3 regions of the Ruegeria sp. CDSC054 genome follow, and region 3 is predicted to be linked to each of the others. Evidence: riboswitches for the same ligand, from Rfam matches in the RefSeq annotation. Region 3 holds a riboswitch; each other region holds the start of a gene.
The links. A riboswitch is a leader RNA that binds a small molecule or an ion and turns the genes downstream of it on or off. The one in region 3 is predicted to bind cobalamin.

Region 1 (4,153 bases), on a different contig from region 3:
CCAAATCAGCGGGCGAAAGACCGCGTTCCGCCTCGGCCCAGGCTTTGCGGCGGGACGTTGCGAGAGCAACCTGAAACACCGGAACATCGGCAGCGTCCAGCGGCGATGTACCCGATGCGCCTTTGCCCGAGAAGGAAGTGGCGTTGATAATGGCCGACGGTTTAATGGCGGCGATGTTCCCGCGCAGCCAATCGGCGGCGGCAGGTGCTTTTAGCGAGGGGGCGAACATGCCTACTGCTTCGAACCCGCGTTCCCGCAATCGGCGGATCAGGGCTGCGACCGGGGCGGTGTCTGCAGATGTCAGATAAGCCCGGTAGAAGGTCACGAGGATACGCCTCGCGTCGCTCGAGAATGCTGTTTCGACCGGGATTACGCCACGATCCGGGCACCACGCACCGCACTTTGGCAAGGTCTTTGCGCCCATCACCGGCCCGGCATAAAGCCCAGCCGCCAGCGCCATTTGTGCCAAGGCCGCTTGCGCCGCGACTTCGCCGCCGGTGTCACACAGATGCGCAAGCCGCCGCAGGGTTGAGACGGGCAGGGTGGAGTAATCATCCAGCCGCGTATCCTCACGCCCATCGGCAGGTAGGACGGCCAGTGCGATCCCCTTGGATTGCGCCAGCGCCAGAACTTGCTGCAAGCCATAGGACCAGTAAGGCACGCCGCCGATCAAACGGATCAGAATGCCCTTGGCGCCCTCGAGCGTTTGCTCGACATAAGTGTCGACGGACAACGGGTGTTTCAGTGCTGTCAGGTTGGCCAGCCGCATTGTCGGCATTCGCCCTTCGGCCCCGCCACCGCGATGCCAGCCCGCCGCGAAAGCACCAAGGTCACTGTCCGAAAAGGACAGCACCACCAGATCCGCCGGACTTTGGCCCAGATCGGTCGGGGTCTCGGTTTCCTCGAGCCCGTGGCTTTCGCGGAAGACGACGTGCATGGCTTACTCGGCGGCCTCGGTCACGCCCACGAGGATATCGCGGATCGCGGCCTCTTTGATGTCGTCGTGTTCGGCGATGACCACCAGACGCGAACGGCGCTCTTCACCGGGTTCCCACGGGCGGTCATACTGGTGACGTACGCGGGCACCAACGGCCTGCACCAGCAGACGCATGGGTTTGCCCTGAACGGCGGCATAGCCTTTGACGCGCAGGATGTTCAGCTCATTGGCCAGACGTTCGATATTGGCGACCAGTTGGGCCGGGTCGGTCTGTTCAGGTAACTCGACGATGATGCTTTCGAAATCGTCGTGTTCGTGGTCGTGATGGCCATCGTGATGCGACGGACGGGCATCCATGTCATCCTCGGCGGCCGCTTCCAGCCCCAGCACGACGCGCACGTCTACGGCACCTTCGGCGACTTCGACCACTGGCAGCGGACGCGGAGCTTCGGCGGCGATGACTTCTTTGGCTTTCGCCACACCTTCGGCGCCCGCCAGATCGGGTTTTGTCAGCAGGATGATGTCGGCGCACGAGATCTGATCCTCGAACACCTCTGACAGGGGCGTTTCGTGGTCGATCGAGTCGTCAGCCAGGCGCTGGGCGTCCACGGCTTCGACATTCGGAGCGAAGCGCCCGGCGGCGACGGCCTCGGCATCGGCCAGAGCGATCACACCGTCAACGGTGATCTTAGAACGGATATCCGGCCAGTCGAACGCCTTCAGCAGCGGCTTCGGCAGCGCCAGACCAGAGGTTTCAATCAGAATGTGATCGGGGCGCGGCTCCAGCGCCATCAGTGCCTCGATGGTCGGAATGAAGTCATCGGCTACGGTGCAGCAGATGCAGCCATTGGCCAGTTCCATGATGTTTTCCGCCGGGCAATCCGGAATGGCGCAGGATTTCAGGATATCGCCATCGACGCCAACATCGCCAAATTCATTGACGACCACAGCCAGACGCTTGCCCTGCGGGTTCTGCATCAGGTGCTTGACCAGCGTGGTCTTGCCCGAGCCCAGAAAGCCGGTGATCACGGTGACGGGAAGTTTTTCAAGATTGCTCATTTCAGGGCTCCAATCGGGGGAATGCGGGCCGCACAGTTTTTGCGGAAATGTTCGGGGCGCTCACGCCATTTCACCAGACCGTCTTCAGCGGCCAGATATTTGGTGACGCCTTCGACGATGGTCTCGACATGGTCGGCCTCGTCGAGGTTTTCATAGACGAAGGTCCATCGGGACGGGCCACCACGCAAAACGATCGAACATCCCTGATCACAATTCGACAGGCATTCCACCGGCTTCAGGTCCACGCCGTCAGGCAAGCCCGCCTGTTCAAGCGCTGTGTGCAGCAAAGTGCCGGGTCGCTGAGCGTCATCTTCGATGGGCAACCCACGGCGGCATGTCGTGCAGACCAGCAATTCGACTGGTGCGGTCTCGGTCACGTCTCTCATCCCCCTAATCCTTTGTACGGGGGACGGGGTTTCATGCGGGCCACGTGTGCGACATGGACCCGACACCGGAACACCCCGCCCGGTTTCAACTTCGGGTGCTGGCAGGTCTCCCGGCTTGCGGATGTCAGAGCGTTTGCCCTGTCGGATGTCCCGCCTTCCCGGCCTATTGGGCCAGTGGCTTTGGGCACCCTCTCCGGTCACGGTCGCGGGGGCGGCTGTGCTTGGCGATGACATCGCTGGCACATTCCCTTTTCATCCATCCGAGGATGGACACCAACGCATGCGACATGCGGCACGGGCAGGGGGCTTGTCAAGCACGACTGAGGATTGAAAACCGGTTAAGTCAGAAAAGCGACCAGCCGAAGTCAGTCAGCGGCATCCGATGCGATCCGATCACGAAGCCAGGAGCAAAACAGCCCCGCAGCCGCGGATGATTGAGCGCTTCCGGGCTTGGCAATCAGGTAGTGCGGTTGTGCAAACGGAATCGCTGGACCGGCAATCGCAACAGGCGCGCCTTGGGCAATCGCGTTCTGTGCGAACCTTTGGGCAATATTAAGGAAGCGGGCAAAGGCGCGACAAAGACAAAGCACATCCCTCTACCACTGTCGCATTGTGCGTCGCGCCGTTTGTTCGCGGGAAAAGATTTGGCACGTGTGGCATTACTTTCAAACCGCTTCGACATTTAACCCCGGACATCAACGGCGACGGTTATGCTGTTCCAGAAGCCAGTAGGAACATGATACCCAAGTGTATACGCCCGGATTTGCGAAAGCAGCGCAGAAAGCTAAGTGTTTGAAAAGAAGTGGAGGCGAGTACCAATTTCGAACTTGCGTAAAGGAATTAAATTTCTTAATAAATAACAATTGTTTAGTGAGATTTTATCGGTACGTGGGCTTGCGAATGTTGCGGGATTGTTGGTTGAAATTGTTCATTGGCTTAACGCCATCAAGGATGATGCTCGATTTTTGGTTCAAGTGGATTTTGGTGCAATGATCACAGCAACGCTGATTGCTTTCAGGCGCGTCGCAGCCTGAATGCGCCGTCACTCGACCTTCCGCCCGTCAAGATATGAGCCGGTGTTCGGATACCTTAAACGCTGCTTCAATAGCTGCACGATTTCGTCGGCAACAATTGCCATTTTTCATTTGAAAGATTCTGATGCCGGTTTGCCAGAGTAGTCAGTTGTATACGTAATTCTTCATCCGGAATGGAGCTGTCTAGAGCCACCGACATAATGCTGGGGCTTACAACGCGTGCTAAAACAGTTGAGCGCCGTTAGACAATTGCTCCCGGATCGAACGTCGCGTTCTGGAGGTGTCTAAACCTGGTTCGTTCGTGAAGGTAAGTGTCGTGAGCGAACTTTTCCTCCGGTAGTCGTTTCTCTGCGATCTTCCGATGGAACCTTACAAGTCTAGCAACGTCTTTGACTACAGTGGTGGTCGTTTTCAGTGCATCCAGCTTTTTGTCCGAACGGATGTATTCTCGAGCGTCCGCTTTCCACTTGAAACCTGCGAAAAGCAAAGCGTTTGAATCGAGTAGCAGTCGCACCGTGCGACTTTCCCCCATCGAAATGGTTATGCCAGGCTCCACCAAATGATGATGTAGAATAAAGTTCCTTAGACCCATGGCAAAACTATGCGCGCCGGAGTTCTTCCCGATTACCCTTCCAATTCCCCGGGTGTAAGATTCACTGTTTTCCAGCTTGGTGTATTTTCGGATACGTCTGCAAACATCTACGTATGAAGCATAAAGCGCAGAGAATGTTAAAAGA
Region 2 (4,153 bases), on a different contig from region 3:
GCGCATTCTCAGCCGCTGCGATCTTGTTGAGAAGGCCAATCATGTCTTCGGGTTCGATCCGGCGCAGGTCAAACCGCTGGCATCGTGACAGCACTGTCACTGGAACTTTGCGAATCTCGGTCGTCGCAAAGATGAATTTTACGTGCTCGGGCGGTTCTTCAAGCGTTTTGAGCAGGGCATTGAAGGCGCTGGTCGACAGCATGTGAACTTCGTCGATGATATAGATCTTGTAGCGCGCACTGGCGGCACGATATCGGACACTGTCGATAATCTCGCGAATGTCGTTCACACCGGTCCGGCTGGCGGCGTCCATCTCCATCACGTCGACATGGCGTCCTTCCATGATGGCAATGCAATGCTCGCACTGGCCACAAGGTTCGGTCGTTGGTTTGCCTTCACCATCGGGACCGATGCAGTTCATACCTTTGGCGATAATCCGGGCAGTGGTGGTTTTACCTGTACCGCGAATGCCGGTCATGATGAAGGCTTGCGCGATCCGATCCGCTTCGAACGCATTTTTTAGCGTGCGCACCATTGCGTCCTGTCCAACCAGATCTGCAAAGGTTTCGGGGCGGTACTTGCGGGCAAGAACCTGATAGGCGGGGCTGGGCGTTTCGGTCATGTCTGCTCTGTCAGATTCGTGTCAGAAATGTAGCGTAGAGACCCGGGCCGCTCGCGTCCACAGCAGGCTTCGTGGAATTTCGGTTTGGACTGCGTCTGTAAGCGGGATAAACCGGCTGTCAAAACCTGGTAAGCCGGTGGCAGTAGGAGCATAAGCTTTGGCAAAATTTGCAATCTACGCACTGCCTGTTGGCTCAGGCACTTTGGCGTTGTCCCCCTTGCCTGGCGGCGGCGGCGGGTATGTGGATGATCTGAGGGTGATACAGGACTGGAACCCTGATCTGGTGATTTCAATGACCACTGAGGCCGAGATGCAGCAGGTCGGTGCAGGCAGTTTTGGTAGAGACGTTCAAAGCAGACCCGCGACCTGGGTGCATCTTCCGATCGAGGATTTTGGCACGCCGCCCCTGCCAATCGAAACTCTTTGGCCTCAAGCCAGCGCAGCCGCCCGGCAGGTGCTGTCCGAGGGTGGACGCGTGCTGGTGCATTGCCGGGGCGGTTGTGGGCGGTCGGGGATGGTCGCGCTTAGGCTCATGGTGGAAAGCGGTGAAGACCCAAACCACGCGCTAATCCGGTTACGCTTGGCTCGACCCTGCGCGGTGGAAACGGATGAGCAGATGGCCTGGGCCATGAAGCCGACCCAGAGCGATCGGTGAAGCAAAATCAGGCTGTTGCTTGCTGCACGATGTGCTGTGACGGTCGCGGCGCAAGTGCCGATGCCTCGAGCATTGCGCAAGGCAAGGCGGTCAATACACCTGTTGGCAGAGTGGCGAATTCAGGGCTGAACATCATATCGGCGTAGTCGTCCAACATATCTGCCGAGTCGTCTGCGTTCGCGCCGCAATAGACCCTGATCCGGGACGGGCTAGCGCGAAACCGAGCCGTGCAGCCCTCGCCGCAATGGGTCAGTTCGCTGGAACCGTCCACCTCAAATTCGCTGGTCGTCATTGGTTGTGCTGTTGCCATCGCCTCGGCCAAGGCCCGAGCCATTTGTGCCAATGCGGGGCAGGTTTTCCCCGTTTTCTGGCACAGGGTGGCGGTGAACTCGTGGGTCGTTGTCTTCCAGATCATAATGCGCCCTCCGCGCGGTGAGCGGGGGACGTGGAACAGGTGTTTCAGTCAACTGAAGACCTGCCCGGACACCCCGCCCGAGTTTCGGTTTTTACTTTGATGGCAGGTCTCCTGACTTGCGGGTCATTGCTTTGCCGACCTTCCCAGCCTTTCGGCCAGTGGTTTTTCGGCATTGCTTACCGCTTACAGTTGCGGGGGCAGTCGCGGCCTTGGTCCGTTCCGGCATTGCCGGGCTGGACCGCACCGAGTTCCCTTTTCATCCCGCCCCAATATAAGGACGAGAACCATCACCTCATCGCTAGCGGTTGTAGGTGGCTTGAGTCAAGCGGGCTGTTTTCCATCGTTCAAGTGGACGCTTGGTCACTTTGAAAATCTGTTGACTCTAGTCGCGCAAAAGCGCCGATATGCCATATGTGAACCGAATAGTTCAGATGCTTGCGAGGGCACCATGTTGGACAACACTCCGGTCGTTTTGACCGAAGATTTCACGTTTTCTGCCGGAGAGGCCGAACTGTCGGCACGGCTGTATATGCCTGCCTCGGCACCTGATGTGGCGGTTGTAGTCCATGCAGCCACAGGCGTACCGCGCGACTATTACCAGCATTTTGCGCGGTGGCTGGTGGAAGAACAGGGTATGGCCTGTCTGACCTATGACTATCGCGATTTTGGCCACTCTCTAAAGGGGCGTCTGCGCGATTCGCAGGCCACGATGGCCGATTGGGCGTTGATCGACATGCCCGCTGCCCGCACTGAAATGCGGCGCAGGTTTCCTGTCGCGCAACAGTGGAGCATTGGCCATTCGGTGGGTGGAATGCTGGGGCCAATTCAGCCCGATATTGAGCAGATCGACCGGATGATCTGTGTCTGTTCAGGTTTGGTGACGGTATCCGACCACCCCTGGCCGTATCGCGCACTGGCGACAATGTTCTGGTATGCCCACCCGCCATTGCTGGTTAAGGCATTGGGATACCTGCCGGGCAAGGCACTTGGGTTCGGCTCGGACCTTCCGGCACGTGTCTACTGGCAGTGGCGCAAATGGTGCACCGCTGCGCTGAGCTACGTGCCGGATATCGGCAAAAGCCTTCCAGACGCCCGTTGGGCTGCGTCGGAAACACCCGTCGATCTGTTCACAATGGACGATGATCAGGTGGTGCCCCCGAACGCGGTTTGGCGCCTGGCCGATCTTTACGGTCCCAAAGCCCGCCGGCATCAGTTGTCGCCGAAAGACTTTGGATTGGCCGGGGTCGGTCACATCGGCGCATTTGCGCGCCGAAATGCGGCCATATGGCCCCGGTTAATCGCCTGAGCCGGTACTTACAGCTTTTTTCGGGATTTCTTGTCCTGCATCACCGATCGTACCATCTTACCAAAGGCCTTGTCGCGCGCACGAGACTGCGCCACGGTTTCCGAGTTCCTCTCATCCTCGCGCCGCAGCTTTCGCCAGCGCTCTAACCGCTCAGCGTCCAGTGTTCCGTTGGAAATCGCATCCTGCACGGCGCAGCTCGGCTCGGCCTGATGCTGACAATCGGAAAAGCGGCAGGTCTGAGCCAATTCAAGAATGTCGGAAAAGACCTCATCGACGCCATCTTGTGCATCCAGCAACCGCAAAGCCCGCATGCCGGGTGTATCGATCAACCAGCCTCCGTTCTGCATCGGATGCAACGCGCGGGCAGTTGTCGTGTGCCGCCCGCGCGCGTCGTCCTCGCGAATGCCGGAGGTTGCCTCATCCAGGCCCGTCATGGCGTTGACCAATGTTGTCTTGCCGACACCGGATGAGCCGACCAGTGCAGCGGTCTGCCCGGTGGGGCACCAGGACAGAACTTGCTGAACGTCCATGGCATCCAAAGCATTGATTGCCAGCACGGTCAGAAACGGAGACAGCGACACGGCCGCTTTGGAGTATTTATCAGGATCGGTGCAGGTATCGGCCTTGGTTAGTATGACGACCGGATAGCACCCGGCCTGATGTGCCAAAGCCAAATACCGTTCCAGCCGGGCCAGATTGAAGTCGGCATTGCAGGAACTGACGATGAACAGCACATCCACATTGGCGGCGATCAACTGGGCCTCGGCCCCAGTTCCGGCGGCGCGGCGTTTCAAAAGGCTGCGGCGTTCCAGCAGCTGTTGAACGCGGTTATGATCATCCGCCAATACCCAGTCGCCGACGGCGAAGTCGCCCGTCGGCTGGGCCAGGGTGAGCAGAGGTGTTTCACCGTTGATGTTTGCACCGATCAGACGATCACGGTGAACGGCTGTGATGCGAAAGGGAACGCACGAAGGATTGGCCGCATGTTGGGCGGCAAAGTGTGAGGACCATCCCAGGTCCGAAAGTGTAAAGGACATTGTTCTGCCTGTGTTCAGGTACAGCAAGCCGTCTGGATGGCGGTCGCGCAATCAGCGGTGATGTGTTCAGGCAGGTGTGAGGGTCGGCCTCAGAAACGCTCTGCCCAAAGGGTTTTTG
Region 3 (4,153 bases):
GGTGATGCCTTTTGTCCGCGCGGCGTTCAGATCAACCGCATTGTCCATGGCCAAGGGGCCATCGACCAGCCCGCCGGTGATCTGTCCACGCTCGGCCATTTTCGACAACAGCGCCGCATCGACAGACGACGGTAAATGCGGGTTGATGGTCTCAACCGCCGACAAGACGCCAACCTTGGGCATCTCGATGCCAATAGAATGCGCAAGATGGATGGCGTTTTGAACGATATCGGCCTTGGTTTCGAGATCCGGTGCGATATTCACCGCCGCATCGGTAACCATGATGGGCCGGGACATGCCCGGCACGTCCATAACGAACACATGCGACAAGCGTCGCCCGGTCCTCAGGCCGTTTTCGCGGCGAAGAACGGCGCGTAAAAGGACATCTGTGTGCAAGTGACCTTTCATCAGCATCCGGGCCTTGCCTTCGACGACCAGATCGACGGCGCGACGAGCAGCCACATCGTGGCCTTTGGCTTGGATAATTTCAATTCCGGCCAAATCCGCTCCAAGCTGGGCGGCAGCGGCGGTGATTTTGTCCGGGTCGCCCACCAAAATCGGCGTAATGATGCTGTTTTCCAACGCCAGCAACGCCCCGCCCAGCGAATTTGGCTCCTCTGGCGCAACGATCGCTGTGGGCATCGGGTCCAGAGGACGTGCCTTTTCCAACAAAGCGTCGAAGTGCCGGTGACGTTGAACGATCAGTCCCGGCATCTCAACCGAGTCGAAGGTCAAATGCCGCGACGGTGGTGTGACCTGTACGGTACCGCTCAGGATCAATGCGTTATCCCCGACCCGGCGCACCTCGGCGGAACAGGTCAGGTCGCCGTCTTCACGCTTTTCGGTAACAGCCACAAAGGCGGTCAGTTCTTCGCCCGCCATAACCGGAGCATGAAAACTCAGGTCCGCCCGACGTGTTTGCGTACCGGCCCCCGGTAAGATGTTTCCAATGACTGCAGCCACCAGACCCGCGGGCCACAAGGCGGGCGCGACAGCCTCGGGGTGTCCATCTCCATCTCCGTCATAGGCCGCCAGATTCAGCGGGTTGTGGTCACCCGAAGCCGAGGCAAACGCGTACAAGTCGTCCACGGTGCACAATCGGGTGACCTGCGCCTTGTCGCCTACCTTCAGTTGAGAATAGGTTCTGTTTTCTTGAATTTTCATCTCAACCGGCTTTGTTTACGAATGCGTGTTCGTCGTTTTAAACATTGGATGTGCGGCCCTTCCGGAACCAGAACATATCCACCTTTGTCCCTACATTTCTGCGACGCAGCGTAGTCAGATCGTTGGCAAATGACAAATGACCTCTGTGCGTGGGGCGCTGAGTATTATCGCTTGACCCAAAATCGGAACTCGGGCAAGCATCACCCACGATGGTTCCCTATGGTTCGCCAAGGGATGAAAAGGGAATACGGTGAGGTTGCCAACAAGCGCCAAGTCCGTGACTGCCCCCGCAACTGTAAGCGGTGAGCGACGCCAAGTACCCACTGACCCCAAATGGGTCGGGAAGGATGGCCAAGCCACGACCCGCAAGTCAGGAGACCTACCATCCGATGTTCAACCAACCCGGGGCGGGGCGTCCTGGAAGGAGGCTTTATGACACGTCTAAGACGTGATGACATGATTGGCACCTTCTGCCCGCGCTTGGCAACAGGCGGAGTGGGCTATGTCGATCAGTCCTGATCATTTCCTTCTGATTTGCGAGACCTGCGAGGGTTCTGACCGGGCGGATTCATTGCGCGCTGCGCTTGCAAGCAAGCTTCCATCCAGTTTTGACATCCAAAGCGTTTCCTGCATGGCCGGTTGCGGTCATCCCACAACCGTCGGGTTTCAGGCATTCGACAAAGCGCAGTACCTTTTCGGTGACATCCAATCGACTGAGGACGTGGATGCTTTGGCCGAATTTGCACATCAATACCATCGCAGCGCGGATGGGTGGACCAACGCAACGCAGCGCCCGCCTGCCCTTCTTGAAAAGACCCTGGCGCGCCTGCCCCGGCTGAAGCTGGAGACAAGCGCATGACCTGCGGAGCTTTCCTTGAGGCGCGCGGGCTGGAGTATTACGCCCTGAACGGCGACGTACTGCTGCAAAACATCAATTTCGAACTGAGTGAAGGGGCCACTCTGGCAATTGCCGGCCCAAACGGTGCGGGTAAGACAACGCTGCTGAATCTTTTGTGCGGCGGTGAAGAGATTGTGCTGGGGGACGTTTTGGTAAAGGGGCGCAGCCTTCGGCAGCTTTCGGCGATGGACCGCGCCCGAATGATCGCCGTGGTCAGTCAACAGGAATCGCCGGACGGGCGTTTGTTTCTGCGCGACTACGTGGCCCTTGGGCAAATCCCGATCCGCGCCGATCGATCTGCGGCTGAGCACGCCTTGGAATTGGACCGCATCCTGAAGCTTACCGGACTGGTTGCCCTCGCTGACAAGCGGATGGCCGTATTATCCGGGGGGGAACGCCAGCGCGCTCATATCGCAAGGGCGTTAGCGCAGAACCCGTCGCTGCTGTTTTTGGATGAGCCGACGAACCATCTGGACCCGGACGCCAAGGGACGCATGCTGTCGCTGGTGGCTCAGCTGGGCATTACGGTGGTCATGATCGTCCATGATCTGGTCATGATCCCGGAATTCGCGACCCATGTCGCGTTGATGAAATCCACACGCCTGACCGGTTTCGGCCCAGTGCACGAAGTGCTGACACCCGAAAGGGTCCGTGAAACGTTCGGTGTCGATTTTCTTAGCTTTCAGCATGAAGGCCGCATGATCCCGGCACTGGATATCCGAAGAACCACTACCTCAAACTAGGGAAAGTAACATGAACAAAACTCTCTGGTGCGCTGCACTGATCAGCGGCATTGCAAGTGCCGCAACAGCGCGCGAGATCACCGTCGACAATTGCGGCGAGCCGATGGTGTTTGAAACTCAACCCGAGCGGCTGGTCGTGCACGACATGAACATGACCGACATGGCTTTTGCACTGGGTTTGCAGGACAAGATCGTGGGCCTGACGGGCATCACCGGCTGGTACAAAACCAGCCCCGAGTTTGAAACCCTGCGCGGCGACATCCCGGAACTTGCGCCCAAGTATCCAACAGTAGAAAATCTGGTCGCTGTCGAACCCGACCTTTTCTTTGCGGGCTGGTACTATGGCATGAAGCCGGGCGGTGACGTGACCCCCGACACTCTTGCGCCGTTTGGCATCAAAACGATGATCCTGACCGAAAGCTGCGTACATCTGGATAAGGATCGCCCCGAAGCCAGCATGGACCTGCTGTTCACCGACGTTCTTCGCTTGGGCAAAGTCATGCGCGTTGAGGACAAGGCAGAAAAGCTTGTTTCCGGCTGGAAAGAGGAACTGTCCGAAATTGAAACACAGACAGCCGACCTGCCGAAACCCCGCGTTTTCCTGCTGGACGGCCCCGCCGATGCCCCGTTTACGGCTGGTAAGTTTGCCATTCCCGACGCGATGATTGCTGCCGCTGGCGGCGAGAACGTCACCCATGATATGGACACCAGCTGGGGTCGTTCCTCGTGGGAGGCTGTTGCCGCTTCGAACCCGGAATTCCTGGTTTTACTTGATTATCAAACTGGAAATGGCGCCGCAGATACCTTCAAGTTCCTGCAGGACCATCCCGTGATGTCTCAGACGGATGCGGTCAGGAACGAACGCTGGATTGGTCTGCGCTACGAAGAACTGACACCCGGACCGGCAAATATCGAAGCAATTTCGAAAATGGCCAAAGCCATGCACCCGGGCCTGAACTGATATGGGCCGTCTTGGCCTTACACTCTTGCTGGGGGCGGCTGTATTGGCCGCCCTTTTGCTGACCTCGACTATCTACGGAACCACATCCATTCCGGCCTCTGACGCGCTAGCCGGTGTCTTGTTGGGCACAGGATTGATGGACGGAGAGATGTCTCCGCTCCACCGCATCGTGTTTGACCTGCGCTTACCACGCGCGCTGTTTGCCGCGGTGATCGGTGCCGGATTGGGCGTCGTTGGCGTTGTCCTGCAAACCACCACACGCAACGATCTGGCGGACCCGTTTCTGTTCGGACTGTCCTCTGGCGCTGCGGCGGGAGCTGTCTTTGTCATTACAGTAACCGGAGATGTGCTGGGCTTTTGGACCCTGCCACTGGCCGCGTTTTTCGG

Region 1: it holds a riboswitch for cobalamin, as region 3 does, so the genes downstream of both, AC2FGC_RS12715 (DUF1636 family protein) here and AC2FGC_RS09070 (DUF1636 family protein) in region 3, are expected to answer to the same signal.
Region 2: it holds a riboswitch for cobalamin, as region 3 does, so the genes downstream of both, AC2FGC_RS15595 (hypothetical protein) here and AC2FGC_RS09070 (DUF1636 family protein) in region 3, are expected to answer to the same signal.

Annotation. Positions count from the first base shown of each region.
Region 1 covers NZ_JBXWOA010000005.1:215,283-219,435, forward strand. Annotated here, with positions in the region: gene cobN (cobaltochelatase subunit CobN) at 1-937, opposite strand, end outside; gene cobW (cobalamin biosynthesis protein CobW) at 941-1,996, opposite strand; gene AC2FGC_RS12715 (DUF1636 family protein) at 1,993-2,382, opposite strand; cobalamin riboswitch at 2,466-2,675, opposite strand; gene AC2FGC_RS12720 (hypothetical protein) at 3,658-4,153, opposite strand, start outside.
Region 2 covers NZ_JBXWOA010000008.1:52,037-56,189, reverse strand. Annotated here, with positions in the region: gene AC2FGC_RS15605 (DNA polymerase III subunit gamma/tau) at 1-622, opposite strand, end outside; gene AC2FGC_RS15600 (protein-tyrosine phosphatase family protein) at 780-1,277, shown strand; gene AC2FGC_RS15595 (hypothetical protein) at 1,285-1,692, opposite strand; cobalamin riboswitch at 1,777-1,996, opposite strand; gene AC2FGC_RS15590 (alpha/beta hydrolase family protein) at 2,141-2,998, shown strand; gene rsgA (ribosome small subunit-dependent GTPase A) at 3,007-4,035, opposite strand.
Region 3 covers NZ_JBXWOA010000003.1:270,643-274,795, forward strand. Annotated here, with positions in the region: gene AC2FGC_RS09065 (bifunctional enoyl-CoA hydratase/phosphate acetyltransferase) at 1-1,164, opposite strand, end outside; cobalamin riboswitch at 1,358-1,565, shown strand; gene AC2FGC_RS09070 (DUF1636 family protein) at 1,667-2,023, shown strand; gene AC2FGC_RS09075 (ABC transporter ATP-binding protein) at 2,020-2,805, shown strand; gene AC2FGC_RS09080 (ABC transporter substrate-binding protein) at 2,816-3,766, shown strand; gene AC2FGC_RS09085 (FecCD family ABC transporter permease) at 3,768-4,153, shown strand, end outside.